Regions from separate parts of the Bacillus sp. UMB0893 genome, predicted to be linked through region 4. Evidence: riboswitches for the same ligand, from Rfam matches in the RefSeq annotation. Region 4 holds a riboswitch; each other region holds the start of a gene.
The links. A riboswitch is a leader RNA that binds a small molecule or an ion and turns the genes downstream of it on or off. The one in region 4 is predicted to bind S-adenosylmethionine.
Positions count from the first base shown of each region.

Region 1 (3,376 bases), on a different contig from region 4:
CTAAGTATACCTCAACCTCATCCTTGCCTTCAATTGGTTCGGTGATTTCAGTTTTGTGCAGCAGCACACGGCTTTCCCCATCTGTTAAATAATAGCCATAATCTAGTTTTTCATCTATCGAAAGCGTCATAAACGTTCCTGGATTCATCAAATGGTATTCGTTCCTTTCTTTTATAGGGTGCTTCTAATTATATTTTGAAATTGCAGCGGCATTTTATGCGCCGACAAATTTGAGCGGTCCTACACCGCCAGACTGCTTTGTAACAACGGGTCCATTAATGAAGTTAAAATCGACTTTTTAGTCGAATCGTTGGCTAAACAGGCATTCCGCACTTCATTATTGGCCGGCTCCATCGCCCAACTCCTCGGTCACAACTGTGCTGCCGGTAAAGGCAAAACCGGACTTCTCAGGCAAATCCTTCTTTGCCTGTCTGGCTAAACAGGCGATTCTGTACTTCGTTTTGTCCGGCTCCATCGCCTAACCCCTCGGTCACAACGGTGCTGACGGTGAAGTCAAAACCGGACTTCTCCGTCAGCCCCTTTTGTGCCTTTCGGGGCTAAACAGGCGATTCCGCACTTCATTAGTTGTTATGCTCTGTTTATTCTACTATAATCTATAGATAATATAAACTTTTGGGAGGATTCTTATGGCGAAAGATAGTTCGTTTGATATTGTATCAAAGGTAGACATGCCTGAAGTGACAAATGCGATTACGATGACAATGAAGGAAATCGGCACGCGCTATGACTTCAAAGGCAGCAAAAGCAGCATTTCTTTGGAAAAAGAAGAGCTTGTATTAATTTCTGATGATGAGTTTAAAATGGATCAGTTAAAGGATGTCTTTATTTCTAAATTAATTAAGCGCAATGTAGCAACAAGAAATATTGATTACGGGAAAATTGAAGGTGCATCCGGCGGAACGATCAGGCAGCGTGCTAAGCTTGTTCAAGGAATTGATAAAGATAATGCAAAAAAGATTAATGCCATTATTAAAAACTCCGGATTGAAAGTAAAAACTCAAGTCCAGGACGATCAAGTACGTGTTACCGGAAAAAATAAGGATGATCTTCAGCAAGTGATTGCAGCTGTTCGGGGAGCGGATTTGCCGATTGATGTTCAATTCATAAATTTCCGTTAAAATTCCCCTTCTATTCAGAAAACTTTTACTTTTGTATTGAATCTCATCGAAAAAACATGTAAATTAGATATAATATCTTTTCACATGCAAAATTTCATATTTCAACATTCTTATCTAGAGAAGCTGAGGGACTGGCCCTTTGAAGCTTCAGCAACCTGGCATAATGAGAGGATCTGTAATCAGCAGAGAGCTCATTCCAAGGTGCTAATTCCAGCGATGCAACCATCGAACGATAAGAAGAAGTCCTGAACGTTCAAAAGTCTTCTTCTTGGAAGGCTTTTTTTGTTTTTCTTTCACTGTTTAGAGGAGGCTTGGAAGCATGACACTTTTAGAAGATTTAAAGAACAGGATCCTTATAGGCGACGGAGCCATGGGAACACTCCTATACTCACACGGAGTAGATCGATGTTTTGAGGAATTAAACCTGTCAAAGCCAGATGAAATATTAAATGTTCATAAGGCTTACATTGAAGCTGGCGCAGATGTGATTCAAACGAACACTTACGGAGCCAATTATATTAAATTATCAAGATATGGACTCGAAGATGACGTGAGATCCATCAATCGGCAGGCCGTTCAGATCGCAAAAAAAGCAGCCGCGAACAAGAAAGCTTATATTCTCGGAACCATTGGAGGGGTTCGTGCCTTCAAAAAAAGCGCTCATTCACTTGAGGAGATTAAACGGAACTTCCGAGAGCAGCTCTACCTTTTATTGAACGAAGAAGTAGAAGGACTATTGCTTGAAACTTATTATGATCTAGAAGAAATAAAAACAGTTTTAGAGATTGCCAGAAAAGAAACGAATATCCCAATAATCACGAATATTTCACTTCATGAAATTGGTGTTTTACAGGATGGAACCCCGCTTCATGAAGGCCTTCTTCAGCTAGAAGCACTTGGTGCAGATGTTGTTGGACTGAATTGCAGACTCGGCCCTTATCATATGCTTTCATCATTAGAAGAAATTCCGCTTCCTGATAAAGCTTATTTGTCCGTCTATCCGAACAGCAGCTTGCCGACTCTAGAAGAAGGCAGACTTGTCTACGGCTCAGGGGAAAAATATTTCGCCGAAAGTGCACTCGCTTTTCGAAATCAAGGAGCAAGACTGATTGGGGGATGCTGCGGCACGACACCAAAACATATTGGAGCAATGGCAAAAGCATTAAAAGGGCTTCCTCCTGTCACAGAAAAAAAGGTAAAAATACGGAAAGAAGAAATTTCTGTTACTTCTGCCGCTGAACGGAAATATCCTCCGCTGCAGGAAATGGTTAAAGAGAAACGTTCTTTGATTGTAGAACTTGATCCCCCAAAAAAACTTGGAATCGATAAGTTTTTAAAAGGGGCAAAAGCCTTGCAAACTGCCGGTATTGATGCTTTAACGCTTGCAGATAATTCACTTGCCTCACCGCGTATAAGCAACGTTGCTGTCGGCTCCATTGTCCAGCAGTCGCTAGGGCTTCGCTCACTGATTCATATCACCTGCCGTGACCGTAACCTAATCGGCCTGCAGTCACATTTAATGGGTCTTCATACGTTAGGTCTTACAGACGTGCTTGCCATTACAGGGGATCCATCGAAAATCGGTGATTTTCCAGGAGCTACATCAGTTTATGATCTTTCATCGTTTGATTTGATCAGCTTAATTAAACAATTTAATGACGGACTTTCCTATTCAGGAAAACCGCTTGGAGAAAAAACAAATTTCTCTGTTGCGGCAGCCTTTAATCCAAATGTGAAATATCTTGATAAAGCCGTGAAAAGACTAGAGAAGAAAATCGCGTGCGGAGCAGACTATTTTATTTCCCAGCCAATTTATTCAGAATCACAGCTGGTCGATGTTTACGAAGAAACGAAGCATCTTAAAGTGCCAATATATATAGGCATCATGCCGCTTACGAGCAGCCGGAATGCAGAGTTTATTCATAATGAAATTCCCGGCATCACATTATCAGACAGCATCAGAGAAACAATGGCTCAGGCAGGTGATGACCGCGCAAAAGCTTATCAGGAAGGATTAGCCATTGCTAAAAGGCTAATTGATGCTGCATTTGACTTATTTAATGGTATCTACTTAATCACACCATTTCTAAACTATGAATTAACAGTTGAACTGACAAACTACATCCATATGAAACAATCTGAGGTCAATGAAAGGAAGATTACGCATGTTTGATATAAAAAAGCAGCTAGAGAAAAAAATCCTCGTTCTTGATGGAGCGATGGGCACCATGATACAA
Region 1 is NZ_PKLB01000001.1:42,157-45,532, reverse strand. Features, by position in the region: gene CYJ36_RS00185 (CvfB family protein) at 1-148, opposite strand, end outside; gene CYJ36_RS23450 (hypothetical protein) at 338-475, opposite strand; gene CYJ36_RS00180 (YajQ family cyclic di-GMP-binding protein) at 648-1,139, shown strand; SAM riboswitch class I at 1,247-1,378, shown strand; gene CYJ36_RS00175 (bifunctional homocysteine S-methyltransferase/methylenetetrahydrofolate reductase) at 1,459-3,312, shown strand; gene metH (methionine synthase) at 3,305-3,376, shown strand, end outside.
Region 1: another riboswitch for S-adenosylmethionine. It lies ahead of CYJ36_RS00175 (bifunctional homocysteine S-methyltransferase/methylenetetrahydrofolate reductase); the one in region 4 lies ahead of CYJ36_RS21095 (Na+/H+ antiporter NhaC family protein).

Region 2 (3,376 bases), on a different contig from region 4:
CATCACCTTTCACAACAGCAAGACCGGCCAGGACATCGCTGTGTCCAGCCAAAAACTTCGTAGCGCTGTGAAGCACGATATCGACTCCAAGCTCAAGCGGTCGCTGCAAGACCGGAGTTAAGAACGTATTATCCAAAAACGTTAAACAGTTATTCGCTTTTGCCAGCTTCGTAATACCCTGTATGTCGGTAATTTTCAAAAGCGGATTTGATGGAGTCTCAACATAAATCACTTTCGTATTCTCTTTGATGTGAGATGCTACTTCATGCAAATCGGTCATGTCGACAAAGCTGTATTCTATGCCGAATCGGCTCAATACATCAGTAATGATACGGTACGTTCCACCGTATACGTCTTCCGTGATTAAGACGTGATCTCCCTTGGAGAGCAGCAGAAAACAGGTTGAGATTGCAGCCATTCCAGATGCAAAGGCAAAGCCTTTTGTGCCGCCTTCGAGCTCGGCGATCGTTTCTTCCAATGCCTCTCGTGTTGGGTTTCCGGATCTGCTGTAATCAAATTTTCCGTAATCATCGAAGTCAAATTGGTGAAAAGTAGAGGAATGATGGATTGGAACGCTCACCGCTCCCGTTTCTTTTTGCACCTTTTGACGATTGTGAAGCAGTTTCGTTTCGAACTTCCAATCATCGTTGCTCAACTTTGTCAGCCTCCTTCATTAGCTCAAATGCCTGTGTAAGGTCTTTCTCCAAATCGCCGGCATATTCAATTCCTACTGAAAAGCGCAATAATCGGTTGCAAACACCATTCTTCGTGCGTATCTCTTCAGGAATATCCATATGTGTCTGTGTTGCCGGATATGTGATAAAGCTTTCCACTCCGCCTAAGCTTTCAGCAAATGTAATCGTCTGCAGGGCTTTCAGAAACGGATTCACCCAGTCTTCCTTCTGCAATCGGAATGACAGCATTCCTCCTTTGCCCGGATAAAGAACATCTGACACCTCTGTCTGCTTTTCAAGAAATGATGCGAGCTTTCGAGCATTGGACTCATGCTGTTTCATCCGCAAAGCCAATGTTTTCATTCCGCGAATCAGCAGCCATGAATCAAAAGGAGCGAGCACTCCTCCAATCGCGTTGTGATGCTGAGCGAGTTCTTCACAAAGCTCTTTTCCCTTTGCCACTACCAAGCCTGCCAGTACATCATTGTGGCCGCCTAAATATTTGGTGGCACTATGGATCACGATATCCGCTCCATCCACTATCGGCGTTTGCAGGATTGGTGTGTAAAATGTGTTATCGACAATCAGCAATACATTATTTTCACGTGCTATTTTGGCAATATCGCTGACCTCTGTTTCCTGCATCAAAGGATTTGTCGGTGTTTCCAGAAAAATAGCCTTTGTGCGTTCATTGATCAGCTTCTGCGTACAGTCCTCGTCTTTAAAATCTGCATAATGAAAAACTAGCCCGTATTTCCGCCACTCTTTTTCAAATAACCGATAGGTTCCGCCATATAAATCAGAAGAGACAATCAGCTCATCTCCGCTTTTAAACAGCGCCATAATGGTTTGGATAGCTGCCATGCCTGAACTGAAGGCATAGCCCTGGTCTCCGTGTTCAAGTTCAGCTATCGCTTTTTCAAGGATGGCACGAGTTGGATTCCCTGTACGGATGTAATCAAATCCAGTTGATTCCCCAATTCCATTATGCCGGTATGCTGTAGAAAAATAGACGGGTGGATTTACTGTTCCCGTTGTATTCTCACTTCGATTGCCTATTTGCGCCAAGATTGTTTCAATGCGTTCTGTCATTTCCAACACCGTCCTATTGTTTTTTCAAAAAGCTGTTTTCATGAAGACTCTTTTAAAATGCCTTTAAAAAAATAAAAAACGTCTTCCTCATTAAGAAGAAGACGTTGATATCGTAAGCTGGCTTCTCCTTATCTCCCAAGCATCATAGTACGCTTGCTGGATTTAGCACCTTGGTTCGAATAGGATATGCCCCATTCTTTTCCGGTTGCTGAGATTTCACAGGGCCAGAACCCTCCATCTCTCTGGATAAGAATAAATAGTATGAACTTTTTGAATTGTTTTTATAACCTTATCTCATTCTCATATAATTTGCAAGGGGTTTTCTAAAAAAATGGCTTATTGCGATTCACGATCATCACACCAGCTATAATCAGCAATCCCCCTGCTGCACTTGCTATTAAAACCGGTTCATTCAATAAAAGAGCAGCTGCAGCCACTGTTGCCAGGGGTTCGAAATATAAAAAAGAGGATACTCTTGTCGCCTCCATCACTTCGAGGGCCTTGCCCCAAAACCAGTAGGCAATGGCAGAGACAAAAATACCGAGAAACAGCAAGTGTGCCCAGGTATCATTTGAAAGGGCTGCAATCTTTATCCATCCGTTATTTCTTAAAAAGAAAGGCACTGTCATCAAAAATCCGATAAAGCTTGTATAAAAAGTGACCGTTAAAGCAGGATAGGGAATTCTTAATTTTTTTATAAGAATGGAATAGACAGCCCAGTTCAATGTGCTTAAAATCATGAGAAGATATCCAATGTTTGCATGAAACGTCAAAGATCCCCCCTGCCCATAAGAAGTAATCAATAGAACGCCTGCAATAGCCATTGTCATTCCAATCGCCTTAAATAAGGTAAATGCTTCTTTCAAAAAAAGAGATGCCAAGATGGCTGTAAAAATAGGGGAAAAAGAAATAATCCAGCCGGCTTGTGATGCCTGAATGGATTGAAGCGCGGCTGCCTGTACGACCTGATGGACAAAAATCCCCAGTGTTGCCAAGATGAATACGTGTGGCAGGTGAAGAATTTTCATTTTTACATTTTGCCGGAGGATGAGCAGCAGGAAAAATAAAAAGACAGAAGCAATTCCAAATCTGATTGAGAGCAAGGTAAATGGATCAAGCTGAGCCAGCACGGCTTTAGTGGAAACAAAGGAAATCCCCCAGAAGGAAATGGAGATAGCTGCATAGATACTTGCGATCATTTTGATTGATACCCTCATTGACCCACACTTCCAATCGCTTAATTTTAGGCTTGTCTTCTAAAAAGGAATATGAGGTCTGGCATGGGAATATACCGCTTCAGGAGCAGTTAAAAAGCTAAACTGAATCATGCATAATATGTGATGCAAGAATTTTGTCACATTTCATGATAAAATGGATGGAAGCGTTTTTATTCATTTTAGTGGATGTGACAGCGTCCATCATCTTTGGGGGTAATTGTGATGACAGCGAAAGCAGGAATTGTAAAAGAGACGCTGCTTTATTCGAAGGAATTAGAAGAAGAAGTAACGCTCCTTATTTATTTGCCGAAGAACTACTCGCCACTTTATAAGTACAGCCTGATCATTGCACAGGATGGACAGGATTACTTCAGACTTGGGCGTATTTCAAGA
Region 2 is NZ_PKLB01000001.1:142,344-145,719, reverse strand. Features, by position in the region: gene metC (cystathionine beta-lyase) at 1-655, opposite strand, end outside; gene CYJ36_RS00690 (methionine biosynthesis PLP-dependent protein) at 642-1,766, opposite strand; SAM riboswitch class I at 1,892-2,019, opposite strand; gene CYJ36_RS00685 (DMT family transporter) at 2,090-2,983, opposite strand; gene CYJ36_RS00680 (alpha/beta hydrolase) at 3,206-3,376, shown strand, end outside.
Region 2: another riboswitch for S-adenosylmethionine. It lies ahead of CYJ36_RS00690 (methionine biosynthesis PLP-dependent protein); the one in region 4 lies ahead of CYJ36_RS21095 (Na+/H+ antiporter NhaC family protein).

Region 3 (3,376 bases), on a different contig from region 4:
ACGATCACCTCTTGATGCGGGTCAGCAAGCTTTCTGATCAAACTAGGCTTACAGCAGCCGCAATCATTGCTGCAATGCGCATCGCATGAATTTGGCCATAAAATTTCAATCGTTTCACCGCTGAAATCAGCTTTATTGCAATATACCCGATCATGATCAACAAGCCCATTCAATAATGGATGAACAAAAAAATCGATTCCTCCGCTTACGATATATAGAGGGATATCTTTTTCCTTCGTAAATTGCACAAATTCACGAAATCCATCACGAATTTGGGCGGTAAACAGCAGGTATTGAATCATCTCGTATTTCAGCTCAGAAGGAATCAGCTGAAACATTTTCCCTACTCCATCCCTTACAGAAATCTGCTGACTTAACACATCGTCCTTAAGACTGTTCCACTCAGAAGGAGCAAACTTCTTCATAAGGGCGATGATATTGTCATTATTCGTAATCGTTCCGTCAAAATCGCAAATAATGACAGGCTTGTTCATCGGCTCACCTCCACCTGCCCCCACAGATCCAATGCGATTTGCAAATCTGTATCTGTTTTTGCTTTTTCAGATAAAGAAACTCCATGCAAGGCAGCATCAATTGCTGCACGGAATGCTTTTCCTCCGCCGGCAGCCCCATTTGGATGGCCATGAACACCGCCGCCTGCGTTGATGATGCTATCAAGCCCAAAATCCTGAATCAAGATGGGCACAAGTCCGGGATGAATTCCTGCAGAAGGCACCGGGAAGGTTTCTTTCAGCTCTTCTTTTCCTTTACATGCAGCACTAATCGCAAGTGCAGCATCTCTGTCAAGCGCAACACTTCCATACGGTGAAGGAAACAAGGAAAAATCTGCCCCGCTGTATCTCAGCAATTTTCCCAGTAAAAGAGAATGCGAGATTCCATATAGATTTGATGATGCCAAGGCACCGCTTACAGCAGGATGTGCCATAATTGGAATACCAATGTCTCTATCCTCGGCTAAGCTTTGAAGTACATCCAGTCCGTATGCAAATACGTTAAACAGCAACGCGTCTGCTCCAAGGTCTGCTGCACGCTTCGCTTTTTCTTTTAACTCATACGTTCTGCCGGATAAATGTACGGCATACATCGACCGATGACCGGTCTGCTCATAGACCTCTCTTAAAACTTCTCTCCCGGCTGTTATGCGACCTTCAAATGGCGTTAATTCATTTTCAAAAAGGATTTCATCATCCTTAACCAAATCGACTCCGCCAAGCACCTGGTCTCTAAGCTGATCCTTCAGGAAATTCAGATCACGTCCGATCACACCTTTAAAAATGCTCATCAGCAATGGTCTGTCAAAAACTCCAAGCTTTTCCCGGATCCCTTTAATCCCAAATTTCGGCCCTTGAAAAGAAGAAAGAATATCATCTGAAAAATCTAAATCAAGGAGCTTCACTTCACCGTCAAGAGAAAGCTTGCCGAATACGGTAGAGAGAATTGCCGGCAGATCATGCGTAAAGTTAACACCTGGATAAAAAATCTTAATCAAGCCTTTTTTAACACGTTTGCCTAAGTAGGCATCTGTCTTTTCATCGGATTCAATTTCTTCAACTGAGATGACCCTTCCTTTATGCTGCTGCAATTGAACTTGTGTCAGTTTAGGAAGGTCTGTCCATGACCCAACCGTTAAACCGAGAGCAATTCCGTCTGCTCTTTTTTCTAAATTTTTTTCATCATGGATTAGATATGTCGCTGTCATTCCGCTCATGTCTGTACCTTCCTTCCATAACAATATAAAAAGGCCCCTTTTCCGCTAACTGAAAAGAGACCTTATCTAACATGGCTAAGATCCTTATCTATCAGCGAATGCTGCAAGATTTAGCACCGTGCTTAAACCAAAGTTTAAGTCGGTTGCCGGGCTTCATCGGGCTAGTCCCTCCACCTGCTCTTGATAAGAATGGCTTATTTAAGTAATTTTGGATAGTAAAAATAGTTCACATGGATGTTAAGCTTCAGCGCCTTTCTCCTCTGTCAGAACGGCTCCGCCAATGAAGTCAAACCCGGACTTTTCCGTCTGATCCTTATCTGCCATGCCTGCGCTGACCAAGGAGCTTCCGCTTTTCCTGTATGTTCTGAATTTTACATGAAATTAATTTGGATTATGACAGCTTTTTTTTTGACTGTCAACTCTAATTTAAAATAGATTCAACGATTTTATTCTTTCAGCTGCTTCTCTTAATCTGTCTTCTGACGTTAACAGACCAGCCCTGACGTACCCTTCTCCAAATCTCCCAAACCCGATGCCTGGAGCCACACAAACATGTGCGTGCTCAAGCAGGTAATCAGCAAAGGATTCAGAAGTAAAGCCTTCTGGAACCGGCAGCCATACAAAAAACGATCCTGGCGGCGCTTCTACCTTCCAGCCGATTTCGTTTAATGCTGTAATGAAAACACGACGGCGGCTCTCGTAACGATCTACTAATTCTTCTACACAAGTTTGTGATTCCAGGAGGGCAGCAGCAGCCGCTTCCTGAATGGCGCTGAATACGCTGACAAACATATGATCCTGCAGCAGATTAATAGCTTCAATCACACTTTCATTTCCGATCGCAAAGCCAATTCTCCAGCCTGCCATATTATACGTTTTTGAGAGTGTGTAGATCTCAATCCCTGTCTCTTTAGCACCTTCGGCTTCTAAATAGCTGACAGGTTTTTTTCCGTCAAATCCAATGGCTCCATAGGCAAAATCGTGAACGACACAAATGTCATTTTCTTTTGCAAACGCAACCGTTTCATCAAAAAATTCCTTTGTGGCAACAGCACCCGTCGGATTGTTCGGATAATTTAAAAACATAAGCTTTGCCTGATGTTTCATGTCATCTGAAATTTGTCCGTAATCCGGAAGAAACTCGTTTTCTTTCAAAAGGGGCATAAATTCCATCTTAGCCCGCGAAAGCTCTACTCCAGACCAATAATCGGGATACCCGGGATCCGGCACCAGCACTAAATCATCTGGATCTAATAAACATTGCGGAATTTCTACAAGCCCTGCTTTTCCCCCAAACAAAATGGCAACCTCTTTGTCTGGATCTAGGCTGACACCATACTCCCTCTCGTAAAATCGCACGATGGCTTCTTTTAGAAATTTCTGTCCGCGAAACGGTGAATACTTGTGATAGTTTGGATTTTCAGCTGCCTCTTGAAGCGCCTTCACGATATGAGGGGGAGTCGGCTGATCTGGATTTCCCTGCCCTAAATTAATGACATCATGTCCCGCTTCTATACTCGCATTTACTCTCGCTACCAAGCTTGCAAAAAATTGCTTTGGAAGCTTATTTAATAACTGTGATTGTTTAAAGTTTTTCATGTTTTACACCTTCTCAAAAAATTCTTGAAATTCTAGTCAAAAATAATA
Region 3 is NZ_PKLB01000001.1:550,093-553,468, reverse strand. Features, by position in the region: gene CYJ36_RS02815 (2-hydroxy-3-keto-5-methylthiopentenyl-1-phosphate phosphatase) at 1-494, opposite strand, end outside; gene mtnW (2,3-diketo-5-methylthiopentyl-1-phosphate enolase) at 491-1,729, opposite strand; SAM riboswitch class I at 1,811-1,919, opposite strand; gene CYJ36_RS02805 (pyridoxal phosphate-dependent aminotransferase) at 2,156-3,328, opposite strand.
Region 3: another riboswitch for S-adenosylmethionine. It lies ahead of mtnW (2,3-diketo-5-methylthiopentyl-1-phosphate enolase); the one in region 4 lies ahead of CYJ36_RS21095 (Na+/H+ antiporter NhaC family protein).

Region 4 (3,376 bases):
ATTGAAATAAAAGAATATCTGATAGCTTTCCCTCATCATCATACTTCCGTTTTGACAAGGCAAATCCGATTGTCTCTCCAGTTTCATCTATCGCTAGAACGGATTCCCCGTCCCGAATATTTTGCCACTGCACCTGCCATGGAATTTGTTTTTTGTAAAAAGAGATATCCTGCACTTCGTGTGGTTTTTTCACCTGAATGGAGAATCCGCTGTTTGGTTTCTCAACATTTATTGGTGCAGAATGCCCAAGATGCGCAATTCGATCAATAATTTTATAGCCCATTTTTTCATAGAGCTTAATGGCACGATTATTATGAGATACAGCTTCAAGGGTAGCTATATCTACTTCTTCTTTTTCATAGAGTGACAGAACCTCTTCCATCATCTTTACTCCTACTCCCTTGCTGCGGTACTCAGGAGCCACACCGGTTCCCCCATTCCATGCTACTTTCTTGCCATTGATTGTTCTGATTCCATTTAAAATAAGACCAACAGGTTTTGCCTCATGGAAGGCGACCACGGATAAAACTGGAGATAGATTTTCAAGCACCATTCGATTAAAAAAGTTTTCAATAGATAGTGTCATATCAAAATAGTATCCCTCAAAGCCTCTGTTCCAGGCAGTCAAAGCTTCTTCAAGTGTACATTGGGATAATCGCTTCATTGTGATCATGACATCCCTCTTTTCTTAATTGCTTCCCAGAATTCCTCAGCTAAAACGCCCATTAAGATATTGTCATGAAACTCACCTTCATAAAAAAGGTCTCCTCGAATGACCCCTTCCTGTTTAAAACCGAGCTTTTCATAAGACCTTTTTGCTCTTTCATTGAAGTGATACACATTCAGCCCAATCCGGTGGAGTCCCAAGTTATGAAAACCATGTTCGAGAATTAATTTCATTGCTTCTGTTCCAAGCCCTCTTCCTCGCTGCTTTTCATCGTTTAAGGCGATTCTGACACTGGCATTTCGATTTAAAAGGTCCATATCCAGCAAAGCAAGATCGCCTATCGGTTCGTCTGTTTCCTTTAACACAATGACAAGATCCATTCTATTTTTGTCCAGTGCAAAGCTTTCATATGCCTTTTCGATTTTTTCCATTGTAAAAAACGTTTGCGTCCCGGTAAGCCTGCGAATCTCTTTGTCTTGAACAGATTCAAAGACCATCTCAAAGTCTTCTTTTCTAAAAGGACGCAAATAGACATTTTCTCCTTCTAAAAACCTCATCAAACTTCCCCTTTTTTTAGATACATTAGGACCATTTCTTCTAATGCACAAATTTGTTTTTGAAAAGGATAGCTCTCGCCGATAACTGAATAGTGCAGGCATATACCGTCAATGGATCCCCACACCATAGACGACACAAGCCCTGGATCAGCATCGTCTTTAAATTCATGCTGTCTGATGCCTTCCTCAATAATCTCGATTAAAAGCGCTTGATAAACGTTTTGATAGCGATCTGTTATGACTTCCTTCAGCTCTTCATCACGCCCGGAATGAATCCAGAATTCAAGATGAACCCCAATCATTCTTTGCCATTTTTGCGATAGCTCGATATCTGCATAATTTGTGAAAAACTGATGCAGCTTCTTTATCGCCGACTTGCTCTCTAAAAAACTGGTTTTCAGCTTGTTAATATTCTGCTCTGTTCGCAACTGCATCAGCTGCATATAAATGTCTTCCTTGCTTTTGAAATAGTTGTAGATAGCACCTTTGCTTAATCCGGATTCAGCGACAATATCGTCGATCGTCGCAAGCTGGAAGCCTTTTTCACCAAATGCCTTAAGCGCACTTTCTAAGATATGCTGTTTCTTTTTCTCCTTGTATTCCTCTGTTACGATCGGAGCCACGAATTCACCTTCTTAGGATGATGGTCAAATTAATAAACCGACTGTATAGTCTATTTTATTCTATTATAGATATAAAATTCAAATAATTTCGATAAAATTTTTTAATAAAAACTACCATTTGACTTTTGCACTTTTACCCCTTAATGTAGAAAAGGTCATTTTTTAAACACACATATATCTTCTTATTAAGAGAGGCAGAGGGACTGGCCCTGTGATGCCTCGGCAGCGGACTCGGATTTCGAGTGCTGTGCCAATTCCAGCAAGCTTTGCGCTTGAAAGATGAGAAGAGGTTTATTCCATTCCGGATTTAAGATCTCTTCTCCTTTAGAAGAGATCTTTTTTTATAAAAAGAAAGGTGGTACACATGGATAAAAAAGGAAATGGACTTGCTTTATTGCCATTGATAATATTTCTTGCCCTATTTGTAGGATCTGGAATCATTACAGGCGATTTTTATAAAATGCCAATACTTGTTGCAATTATCATTGCAGCTGGAGCAGCTCTTATGATGAATCGGAAAGAGACGTTCACTGCAAAGGTTGAGAATTTTGCTAAAGGTGCAGGTCATCCCGACTTAATGATTATGGTCTTTATTTTTATTTTAGCCGGTGCATTCTCAGAAGCTGCAAAGGGAATGGGTGCTGTTGAATCCACAGTTAACCTTGCTCTATCTATTCTGCCGCAAAGCTTTTTGATCGTTGGACTTTTTATCATTGCAGCCTTTATTTCACTTGCTATGGGTACTTCAATGGGAACCATTGCTGCCTTGGCTCCAATTGGAGTCGGCATCAGTGCAGAGGCTGATATCTCGATTGCCCTCGCAATGGCTGCGGTTATAGGCGGAGCGATGTTCGGTGACAACTTATCTTTTATTTCAGATACAACCATTGCAGCAGTTCGGACACAGCAGACAGAAATGAGAGATAAGTTCAAGGTAAACTTTTTCATTGTATTGCCTGCTGCCATCATTACGTGTGTTGTTTTAATTTTGATTACACATGGCAGCCAATCTCCTGTTTCACCTGGAGATTTCAGTTTTATTAAGATGATTCCGTATATTGCGGTTCTAATCACAGCTCTGCTTGGAATGAATGTCATTATCGTATTAACTGGAGGCATTCTTTTGAGCGGAATTATCGGGTTATCTGATGGGAGCTATCAATTAACGAGCTTTTTTCAAAAAATAACGGAGGGTATCATGGGGATGGCCGAACTAGTCATTCTTTCCCTCTTAATTGGCGGTATGGTTGAACTGATTAAACGAAACGGAGGCATTCACTTTATTTTAGATGCGATGACACGCAGAATATCTTCTAAAAAGGGTGCTGAATTTGCCATTGCCGGTCTAGTCAGTACGACAAACCTTGCGACGGCGAATAATACCATCTCTATTATTGCAGCAGGTCCGCTCGCAAAAGATATGGCCGATACGTATGAAATCGATAAACGCAAATCTGCCAGTCTATTGGATATTTTCTCTTGCAGTATACAGGGTTTAATTCCTTATGGTGCTCAAATGCTTACTGCAG
Region 4 is NZ_PKLB01000011.1:28,871-32,246, forward strand. Features, by position in the region: gene CYJ36_RS21080 (GNAT family N-acetyltransferase) at 1-673, opposite strand, end outside; gene CYJ36_RS21085 (GNAT family N-acetyltransferase) at 670-1,224, opposite strand; gene CYJ36_RS21090 (TetR/AcrR family transcriptional regulator) at 1,224-1,847, opposite strand; SAM riboswitch class I at 2,027-2,133, shown strand; gene CYJ36_RS21095 (Na+/H+ antiporter NhaC family protein) at 2,212-3,376, shown strand, end outside.